DNA from 3 places in the Streptosporangium roseum DSM 43021 genome. Region 3 is predicted to be linked to each of the others. Evidence: predicted binding sites of a transcription regulator. Region 3 holds the regulator's gene; each other region holds the start of a gene.
What was found. Region 3 encodes HrcA, which represses chaperone genes, less so after heat shock. Its sites were predicted from a motif close to TTGGCACTCTCNNNNNGAGAGTGCCAA; they were not measured.

Region 1 (3,275 bases), 1.3 Mb from region 3:
CCACCCGGGAGCCCGGGGCGATGCGGCGGGCCCGGTGGTCGGCCACCTCACGGCGGGTGGCCTGCTCCAGGCCGCCGGAGGTGAAGTACATGAGGTCGGCGTCGGCGCCGAACTTCTCCCTCGCGCGCCGCCTGAGCATGGCCTGCGTGAGCGCGGCCGAGGTCAGGTGGGCGTCGTAGGTCTTCCTGAGCCGCGTCACCGCCGCCACCGGGTCGTCGCCCACGAGCTGGGCCGCCGCCCCGAGGGCCTCCTGGCCACGCGGTGTCAGCAGCTCCCGGAATGCGTCAAGGTCCACGCCACCCGACGCTACCGCCTCAGCTCAGCAGGTCGGCCAGGTCGATCTCAAAGGGGAACGGCACCTCCAGCGAGAGTCTGCCGTGATGGATGCCGGTGGGTACGTAGGCGCGGGTGGCGGGGTCGAGTTCGTAGACGTAGACCACTGGTTTGCCGCCTTCCTCTTCGATCCGCCAGAAGTGCGCGATTCCGGCTGCCGCATACCGGGGAGGTTTGACCTCGCGGTCACGGAGCTTGGACTCGGGGGAGACCACCTCCACGACCAGGTGGACCTCCTCGGGGGTGTACGAAGTGCGGTCGTGGTCATGGTCCAGGGTGGCGTCGATGAGGAGCACATCGGGGCAGGGGCGCTGCCTGACACCGAGGGTGACGTCCATCTGCGTGGCCACCGCGAGGCGTTCGGGCGCCTGGGCCTCGAAACTGCTCGCGAGTCTCCGGATCACGACATCGTGGAAGCGCTTCTGGGGGGACATGAAGATGAGGGCTCCATCGACGAGTTCGACGTGCTTGAAGAAGTCCAGCTCGCCGTTGGGGCCCTCCTCGGGGAGGCGGTCGAGGTCGTCGGCCGCCCATCCGCCGGACGGCGGATACGGCCAGTTGGTGAGCAGGCCGCCGTTCTTACGCAGCGTGTCCGCTTCCTCGCTTATCGTGCTGGTCACGTCGTCCACCGTAGCGTCGTCGTCGTCACCGTGTGTGGCCATTGAGTCACATTCCCGTCGGAGTCCGCCCCGTCCCCCTGTATGTTCCCCGAATCGGGGGGGTGACGTCCGGAAACGGCGCAGTTCACGGTGATGGCCTGCGGGCGCGGGCCTCCGGTGTCCCCCTCCGGAGGGGGCGGGCGGCCCGGCGGAGGGGGCGATGTTGTTCGCGGGAAGCGCATCAGGGCGGTTCGTGTTGACTGTCAAGGCCTACTTGCATACTGTTCCGTATTGGCACTCTCCCCTTGAGAGTGCCAAATCATATGCGACGAGGCAGGTCTGACTCCCGCGACGGCAGACCGCTGGTCGCCTCTTCTAGATCATTCAAATCTGAAGGGGAGGTCCGACGTGACGACCGCCACCAAGGTTCCCGTTAAGCCGCTCGGCGACCGCATTGTGGTCCAGCCGCTTGAGGCCGAGCAGACCACCGCTTCCGGCCTCGTGATCCCGGACACCGCCAAGGAGAAGCCGCAGGAGGGCAAGGTCCTCGCGGTGGGCCCCGGCAACTGGGACGAGGACGGCGACAAGCGGATTCCGCTCGACGTCAAGGAGGGCGACATCGTCCTCTACAGCAAGTACGGCGGCACCGAGGTGAAGTACGGCGGCGAGGAGTACCTGGTGCTCTCCGCTCGTGACGTGCTCGCCATCATCGAGAAGTAAACAAGCTTCATAAAAGATGACGTATCGAGCCCCGGGTCGCGTGAGCGCCCGGGGCTTTGATGCGCCGACGTACTTCAGAGAGGATTGACATGCCGAAGATCCTGTCGTTCGAGGAGGACGCACGCCGCGCTCTTGAGCGTGGTGTGAACGCCCTGGCGGACGCCGTGAAGGTGACCCTCGGCCCGCGTGGCCGCAACGTCGTCATCGACAAGAAGTTCGGTGCGCCGACCATCACCAACGACGGTGTCACCATCGCCCGCGAGGTCGAGCTGGAGGCTCCGTACGAGAACCTCGGCGCCCAGCTCGCCAAGGAAGTCGCCACCAAGACCAACGACGTCGCCGGTGACGGCACGACCACCGCCACGGTCCTCGCCCAGGCGATGGTCCGCGAGGGTCTGCGCAACGTCGCCGCCGGCGCCCAGCCGCTCTCCCTCAAGCGCGGCATCGACCTCGCGGCCAAGGCCGTCAGCGACAGGCTGATCGAGTCCGCCCGTCCGGTCGAGGACAAGAAGGAGATCGCGAACGTAGCGACGATCTCCGCGCAGGACTCCAAGATCGGCGAGCTGATCGCCGAGGCGTTCGACAAGGTGGGCAAGGACGGTGTCATCACCGTCGAAGAGTCCAACACCATGGGCCTGGACCTGGAGTTCACCGAGGGTCTCCAGTTCGACAAGGGCTACCTGTCGCCCTACATGGTCACCGACCAGGAGCGGATGGAGGCGGTCCTGGAGGACCCCTACATCCTGATCACCCAGGGCAAGGTCTCCTCCGTCGCCGACTTCCTGCCGCTGCTGGAGAAGATCGCGCAGACCAAGAAGGCGCTGCTCGTCATCGCCGAGGACGTCGAGGGTGAGGCCCTGGCCGTCCTGGTCACCAACAAGATCCGCGGCACCTTCACCTCCGTCGCCGTCAAGGCGCCGGGCTTCGGCGACCGCCGTAAGGCCATGCTGCAGGACATCGCGATCCTCACCGGCGGCGAGGTCGTCAGCGAGGAGGTCGGTCTCAAGCTGGAGAACGTCGGCCTCGAGGTGCTCGGCACCGCCCGCCGCGTCGTGATCACCAAGGACTCCACCACGGTCGTGGACGGCGCCGGCGACCAGCAGGCGATCTCCGACCGGGTCCGGGAGATCAGGCACGCCATCGAGCAGTCCGACTCCGACTGGGACCGCGAGAAGCTCCAGGAGCGCCTCGCCAAGCTCGCCGGCGGTGTCTCCGTGCTGAAGGTCGGCGCGGCCACCGAGGTGGAGCTCAAGGAGAAGAAGCACCGCCTTGAGGACGCCATCTCCGCGACCCGTGCGGCGATCGAGGAGGGCATCGTCTCCGGCGGTGGCTCCGCGCTCATCCACGTCGCGAAGGTCCTGGACGACCTCGGCCTGTCCGGCGACGAGGCGACCGGTGTCGCCGTGGTCCGCAAGGCGCTCATCGAGCCGGCCCGCTGGATCGCCGAGAACGCCGGTCTTGAGGGCTACGTCGTGACGACCAAGGTCTCCGAGCTCTCCGGCGGCCAGGGGTTCAACGCCGCCACCGGTGAGTACGGCGACCTGATCGCCCAGGGCGTCATCGACCCGGTCAAGGTCACCCGCTCGGCCGTCCAGAACGCCGCCTCCATCGCCGGCATGCTGC
Region 2 (3,275 bases), 3.0 Mb from region 3:
CCACCGGCAACCTGGCCGGCGCGGTGACCGCGGCCGCCGCCCGGGCCGGTCTGGACGCCTGCGTGTTCATCCCCGCGGACCTGGAGGAGGCCAAGATCGTCATGGCCTCGGTGTACGGCGGCAAGCTCGTCGGCATCGAGGGCACCTACGACGACGTGAACCGCTTCTGCTCCGAGCTCATCGGCGACGAGCTGGGCGACAAGTGGGGCTTCGTCAACGTCAACCTCCGGCCCTACTACGCCGAGGGCTCCAAGACCCTGGCCTACGAGATCGCCGAGCAGCTCGGCTGGCGCATCCCCGACCAGATCGTCATCCCGGTCGCGTCCGGCTCGCAGCTCACGAAGATCGACAAGGCGTTCAAGGAGCTGATCGCGCTCGGGCTCGTCGAGGACAGGCCCTACAAGATCTTCGCCGCCCAGGCCGAGGGGTGCTCCCCGGTCTCCGCCGCCTACAAGGCCGGCCACGACGTGATCAGGCCGGTCAAGCCGGACACCATCGCCAAGTCGCTGGCGATCGGCAACCCGGCCGACGGCCCCTACGTGCTGGACATCGCCCGGCGCACCGGCGGCGCGGTGGAGGACGTCACCGACGCCGAGGTCGTCGACGCGATCCGGCTGCTGGCCAGGACCGAGGGGATCTTCGCCGAGACCGCGGGCGGCGTCACCGTCGGCGTGCTGCGCAAGCTGGTCGCCGAGGGAAAGCTCGACCCGGAGGCCGAGACCGTGGTCCTCAACACCGGCGACGGGCTCAAGACCCTCGACGCCGTGGCGGACCACGCTCGCCCCACCGCCGTCATCCGGCCGTCTCTTGACGCTTTCCGTACGGCTATCGCCTAGAAACTCGTGAAAGGTACTGAATTATGAGCGTTTCTGTGCGGATTCCGACGATTCTCCGGACCTACACCGACGGCTCCGCCGAGGTGACCGGAGAGGGCGAGACCCTGCGGGATGTTCTGCAGAAGCTCGACGCCGACTTCCCCGGCATCGGTGCGCGCATTCTTGATGAAACGGGCAAGATTCGCCGTTTTGTCAACGTCTACGTCGGAGATGAGGACGTCCGTTTCGTGGACAACCTTGACACCGCCACGCCGTCCGGCGTTCAGGTCTCCATCATCCCGGCGGTCGCGGGGGGCTGATCCCCCGGCGCCCACACCGCCTCTCCACGACACCCGCGCGCGGCCTGACCGCGTGCGGGTGTCGTGTTTTGTGACGTCAGCTCATATCTGTGCCACGAGATATGATGCAATTTTTAACCAATTAATCGCACCGTCAAAACTCGTCCCCGGCCCTGAATGCGTACGTAAAGCGGTAGTTCTCAGATTGACTCTGTTGCCCTACGGTGTCCCACAGGTATGGTCGAGAACGATCGACGTAGGCGATGTCTACGCCTCGGAGATTGCGGACTTCGCGCGAGGAATGGGCGATGTCCTCAAGTCCAGTAAGAGGAGTCGGAAGTGGCGCAAGGCACCGTCAAATGGTTCAACGCGGACAAGGGCTACGGCTTCATCGCGGTAGACGGTGGTAAGGATGTGTTCGTCCATTACTCCGCGATCATGATGGATGGCTATCGTGCACTCGAGCAGGGCCAGCGGGTCGAGTTCGAGATCACTCAGGGGCAGAAGGGCCCCCAGGCGGAATCCGTCAGGGCGGTCTGACGCGACCGTTCCATCCATTCGTCGGGAAATGCCGGAAGCTCCCGTGGCAGCGCAGTCCGCGCGGATCTTCCTGCATGTCGGCCCGGCCCGCCGTTCCAACCGGTGGGCCGGGCCTTCGCTCTGAACGCGGCCCCTCGTTCTAAGCTGGACGCAGGTCAGGGCGTCACGGCTTGCACTCGGCAAGGTAGAGTGCTAAACAGTTCGTTGGCACTCCCTGTTGGAGAGTGCCAACCCTGGATCGAGACGATGGGACCCGCCGAACGGAGTCGCGGGTCCACATGCCGTCGCGGGCGTCGGCTCGATCCGGTGCAAGCCACCCTGCGTTTGGGAGGTCTAGCCGTATGGCAGCCAAGATGATCGCGTTTGACGAGGACGCCCGGCGCGGTCTCGAGCGCGGTATGAACCAGCTCGCGGACGCCGTCAAGGTGACCCTCGGCCCCAAGGGCCGTAACGTCGTCCTGGAGAAGAAGTGGGGCGCACCCACGATCACCAACGACGGTGTCTCCATCGCCAAGGAGATCGAGCTCGAGGACCCGTGGGAGAAGATCGGGGCCGAGCTCGTCAAGGAAGTCGCCAAGAAGACCGACGACGTCGCGGGCGACGGCACCACCACCGCCACCGTGCTCGCCCAGGCTCTCGTACGTGAGGGCCTCCGCAACGTCGCCGCCGGCGCCAACCCGATGTCCCTGAAGAAGGGCATCGAGGCCGCCGTCGAGCGCGTCTCCGAGGAGCTCTCCAAGCTGGCCAAGGACGTGGAGACGAAGGCGCAGATCGCCTCCACCGCCTCCATCTCCGCGGGCGACCCGCAGATCGGCGAGATGATCGCCGAGGCGATGGACAAGGTCGGCAAGGAAGGTGTCATCACCGTCGAGGAGAGCAACACCTTCGGCCTGGAGCTTGAGCTCACCGAGGGCATGCGCTTCGACAAGGGCTACATCTCGCCCTACTTCGTCACCGACCCGGAGCGTATGGAGGCCGTCCTCGACGACCCGTACATCCTCGTCGTCAACTCCAAGATCTCCGCCAACAAGGACCTGCTCCCGGTCCTCGACAAGGTCGTGCAGGCCGGCAAGCCGCTGCTGATCATCGCCGAGGACATCGAGGGCGAGGCCCTGGCCACCCTGGTCGTCAACAAGATCCGTGGCCTGTTCCGCTCGGTCGCGGTCAAGGCGCCGGGCTTCGGTGACCGCCGCAAGGCCATGCTGGGCGACATCGGCATCCTGACCGGTGCCCAGGTCATCAGCGAGGACCTCGGCCTCAAGCTGGAGTCCACCACGCTGGACCAGCTCGGCCGCGCCCGCCAGGTCATCGTCACCAAGGACGAGACCACCATCGTCGACGGTGGCGGCGACGCCGAGCAGATCGCCGGCCGGGTCAACCAGATCCGCGCCGAGATCGACAACACCGACTCCGACTACGACCGCGAGAAGCTCCAGGAGCGTCTGGCCAAGCTGGCCGGCGGCGTGGCCGTCATCAAGGCCGGCGCGGCGACCGAGGTCGAGCTCAAGGAGCGCAAGCACCGCATCGAGGACGCCGTTCGCAACGCGAAGGCGGCCGTCGAGGAGGGCATCGTCCCCGGCGGTGGCGTGGCCCTGCTGCAGGCCGGCGCCAAGGCGTTCGA
Region 3 (3,275 bases):
TCTCCATGGTCAGGATGGTGCCGAGTGCGGCGGCGGTCATCGGGATCTGCACGGTGCAGTGCAGGTCGTCGCCCCGGCGCTCGAAGATCTCGTGCGCGCGCTCGACGATCTCCAGGAACAGGTCGCCGGGCGGGCCGCCGCCCGGGCCGATCTCACCCTCGCCGGCGAGCTGGATGTGGGTGCCGTCCTCCACGCCGGCCGGGATGCGGACCTTGATGGTCCGCCGCGTGCGGACCCGGCCGTCGCCGGAGCACTCCTGGCAGGGGTTGCGGATGATCGAGCCGAACCCGCCGCACTGGGGGCAGGGGCGGGAGGTCATGACCTGGCCGAGGAAGGACCGGGTGACCTGGGAGACCTCACCCCGGCCGTGGCACATGTCGCAGGTGTCGGGGTGGGTGCCGGCCGCGGCGCCGGAGCCCGTGCAGACCTCGCAGAGCACGGCGGTGTCGACGACCAGCTCGCGGGTGGTGCCGAAGGCCGACTCGCGCAGGTCGAGCTCCACCCGGATGGTGGCGTTGCGGCCCCGGCGGGCACGTGACCTGGGACCGCGGCCACCGCCGCCGCCGGCCGCGCCGAAGAAGGCGTCCATGATGTCGCTGAACGGGAAGCCCGCGCCGAAGCCTCCTGCGCCCGCACCCGCGCCCGAGGCGAACGGATCGGCGCCCATGTCGTACATCTGGCGCTTGTTGGGGTCGGACAGGACCTCGTAGGCCTGCGTGATGTCCTTGAACCGCTCCTGAGTCTCAGGGTCGGGGTTCACGTCGGGATGCAGCTCCCGCGCCAGACGGCGGTAGGCCTTCTTGATCTCTTCCGCACTGGCGTCACGGCGCACCCCGAGGGTGCCGTAGTAGTCGCTCTTAGCCACTTAGTTGACCTCTTAGGATGCAGCCAGGATCTGGCTGACGTAGCGTGCCACCGCGCGCACCGCGCCCATCGTGACCGGGTAGTCCATTCGCGTCGGACCCAGCACACCGAGCCGGGCCAGTTGCTTGTCCCCCGAACCGTATCCGGCGGCGACGAGCGACGTGCCCTGGAGCCCGGTGTAGGGGTTCTCAGAGCCGATCCGCACCGTCAGCGCCGACAGATCGGAGGTCTCACCGAGCAGGCGCATGAGCACCACCTGCTCTTCCAGGGCCTCCAGCACATCACGGAGCCCGACGGTGAAGTCGGCTCCCGCGAGGTTGGCCGCCCCGGCGAAAACGATCTTTTCATCATGCCGGTCCACGAGGGACTCCAACAGCACCGACAGGACGGTGGCCGCCAGCGGACGGTCCTCCACCGGAAGCCGTTCGGGCAGGTCGGCGACCATGTCGGGGACCCTGGCCAGCCCGCACCCGTCCAGGCAGGCGTTGAGCGTCGCGCGGAGGTGGGCGACGCGGGTCTCGTCGACCACGTCGGGAAGCTCGACCACGCGCTGCTCGACCCGCCCGGTGTTGGTGATGAGCACGAACATCAGCCTGCGCTCGCTCAGCGGGACCAGCTCGACATGCCGGATCGTGGAGTTGGTCAGCGTGGGGTACTGCACGACGGCGACCTGCCGGGTGAGCTGCGCCAGCAGCCGCACCGTGCGCATCACGACGTCGTCGATGTCCACGGCGCCGGCGAGGAAGGTCTCGATGGCCTTCCGCTCCGCGCTCGACAACGGCTTCACCTGCGAGAGCCGGTCGACGAACAGCCGGTAGCCCTTGTCGGTGGGCACCCGGCCGGCGCTGGTGTGGGGCTGGGCGATGTAGCCCTGCTCCTCCAGCACCGCCATGTCGTTGCGGATGGTCGCCGACGAGACGCCGAGGTTGTGACGTTCGACGAGAGCCTTGGAACCCACCGGCTCGTTGGTGGACACGTAATCCTCGACGATGGCGCGAAGCACCGCCAGCTTGCGGTCGTCGACCAACGCGCTCACCTCCCTGCCTGCGCCCGAACGTAAAACGCCAGGTCTGGCACTCTGTGTTCCCGAGTGCCAAGTGTACGGCTCCAACCCACGGGGTGCGATAACACGGCGTCAGGATGATGGGGCCAAGCGGGTAGCAAGTCAACTGCTATCGGTATACAAGCGGCAAGCCCCACAATTTACGACATGTCCAACGATTTCGTATCCCCCTCCGGGGGCGCCCACTCCGGCGCCCCCGGTTACGGCGCCCCCCAGCAGCCCTACGGCCAGCAGCCCCAGGGCGCCCCTCCCTACGGATACGCGCCTCCCGGTTACGGGGCACCCCAGGGCCCGCCGCCGAAGACGAAGGTCAAGCCCGGCATCGGCTGGATCGTCGGTGCCTGGCTCGTCTTCGTGCTCAGCGTGATCGTCGGTATCGCCGGCTTCGCCGGCGGCATCTTCAGCGCGATCACCGACGCCGCGCCCACCAGCTCGTTCGCACCGGGCCAGACCGTGACGGTCAAGCTCGACCCGGCGGACAAGCCCGCCATCTACGTCTCCGCCGCGACGGGCACCAAGTTCGAGTGCCAGATCCAGGGCGATCCGGGGGCCGTCAGGCTCCAGCAGCCGAGCCTGGACCAGACCGTTACCTCCGACGGCGTCATCTGGGAGCTGGCCCTGCGGGTGGGGGTGGACAAGGCCGGCGACTACCCGCTCACCTGCACCACCTCCGAGGGGGCGAGCGCCAAGTTCGGCGTCGGCAAGGAGCTCGCCGCCGACTCGGTGGTCGGCGGGGCCGTCGCCCTGTTCGCGGTGCCGGGCCTGGGCTTCCTGCTGGCCGTCATCGTGACGATCGTCGTGCTGGTGAAGCGGAGCGGCGCCCGCAAGCGCCAGGCCGCCGCCGCCGCGGGACAGTGGGGACAGCCGGGACCGTACGGCAGGTGATCGCGGCTTTTGCTACCGTCCACTTGATCCCTGACGAGAGAGTGGGCGGTCGGTGATGTACGAGCGTGACGTGCTGGCGGAAGACTGGCGGCGCCCCCTCAGGGGGAAGATCCCCCAGGTCCCCGCAGAGCTCGACCTGGTCGTGGAGGACGCCGACGGCGGCTTCTGCGGCGCCGTGGTGGCCTGCGACAAGGAGGCCGTCACGCTGGAGGACCGGTTCGGGCGACGGCGGCTGTTCCCGCTGGAGCCCGCCGCGTTCCTCCTGGAGGGCAAGGTGGTGACGCTGGTACGGCCCGCAGCCGCGCCACGGGGCCCGAGGCGGAGCGCCTCGGGCTCGATCGCGGTGGAGGGCCTGCGGGCCCAGGTGGCCAAGGAGAGCCGGATCTACGTGGAGGGCGTGCACGACGCCGCGCTCGTGGAGAAGGTCTGGGGTCACGACCTCCGGGTGGAGGGTGTGGTCGTG

Region 1: the regulator HrcA is predicted to act here: its motif matches at 1,224-1,250, upstream of groES (co-chaperone GroES).
Region 2: the regulator HrcA is predicted to act here: its motif matches at 1,859-1,885, upstream of groL (chaperonin GroEL).

What each region holds. Positions count from the first base shown of each region.
Region 1 is NC_013595.1:1,176,311-1,179,585, forward strand. Features, by position in the region: gene SROS_RS05515 (class I SAM-dependent methyltransferase) at 1-295, opposite strand, end outside; gene SROS_RS05520 (Uma2 family endonuclease) at 315-953, opposite strand; gene groES (co-chaperone GroES) at 1,341-1,652, shown strand; gene groL (chaperonin GroEL) at 1,742-3,275, shown strand, end outside.
Region 2 is NC_013595.1:9,842,334-9,845,608, reverse strand. Features, by position in the region: gene thrC (threonine synthase) at 1-836, shown strand, start outside; gene SROS_RS43025 (MoaD/ThiS family protein) at 860-1,135, shown strand; gene SROS_RS43020 (cold-shock protein) at 1,454-1,654, shown strand; gene groL (chaperonin GroEL) at 1,996-3,275, shown strand, end outside.
Region 3 is NC_013595.1:2,474,564-2,477,838, reverse strand. Features, by position in the region: gene dnaJ (molecular chaperone DnaJ) at 1-865, opposite strand, end outside; gene hrcA (heat-inducible transcriptional repressor HrcA) at 878-1,891, opposite strand; gene SROS_RS11070 (hypothetical protein) at 2,075-2,812, shown strand; gene SROS_RS11065 (DUF3097 domain-containing protein) at 2,868-3,275, shown strand, end outside.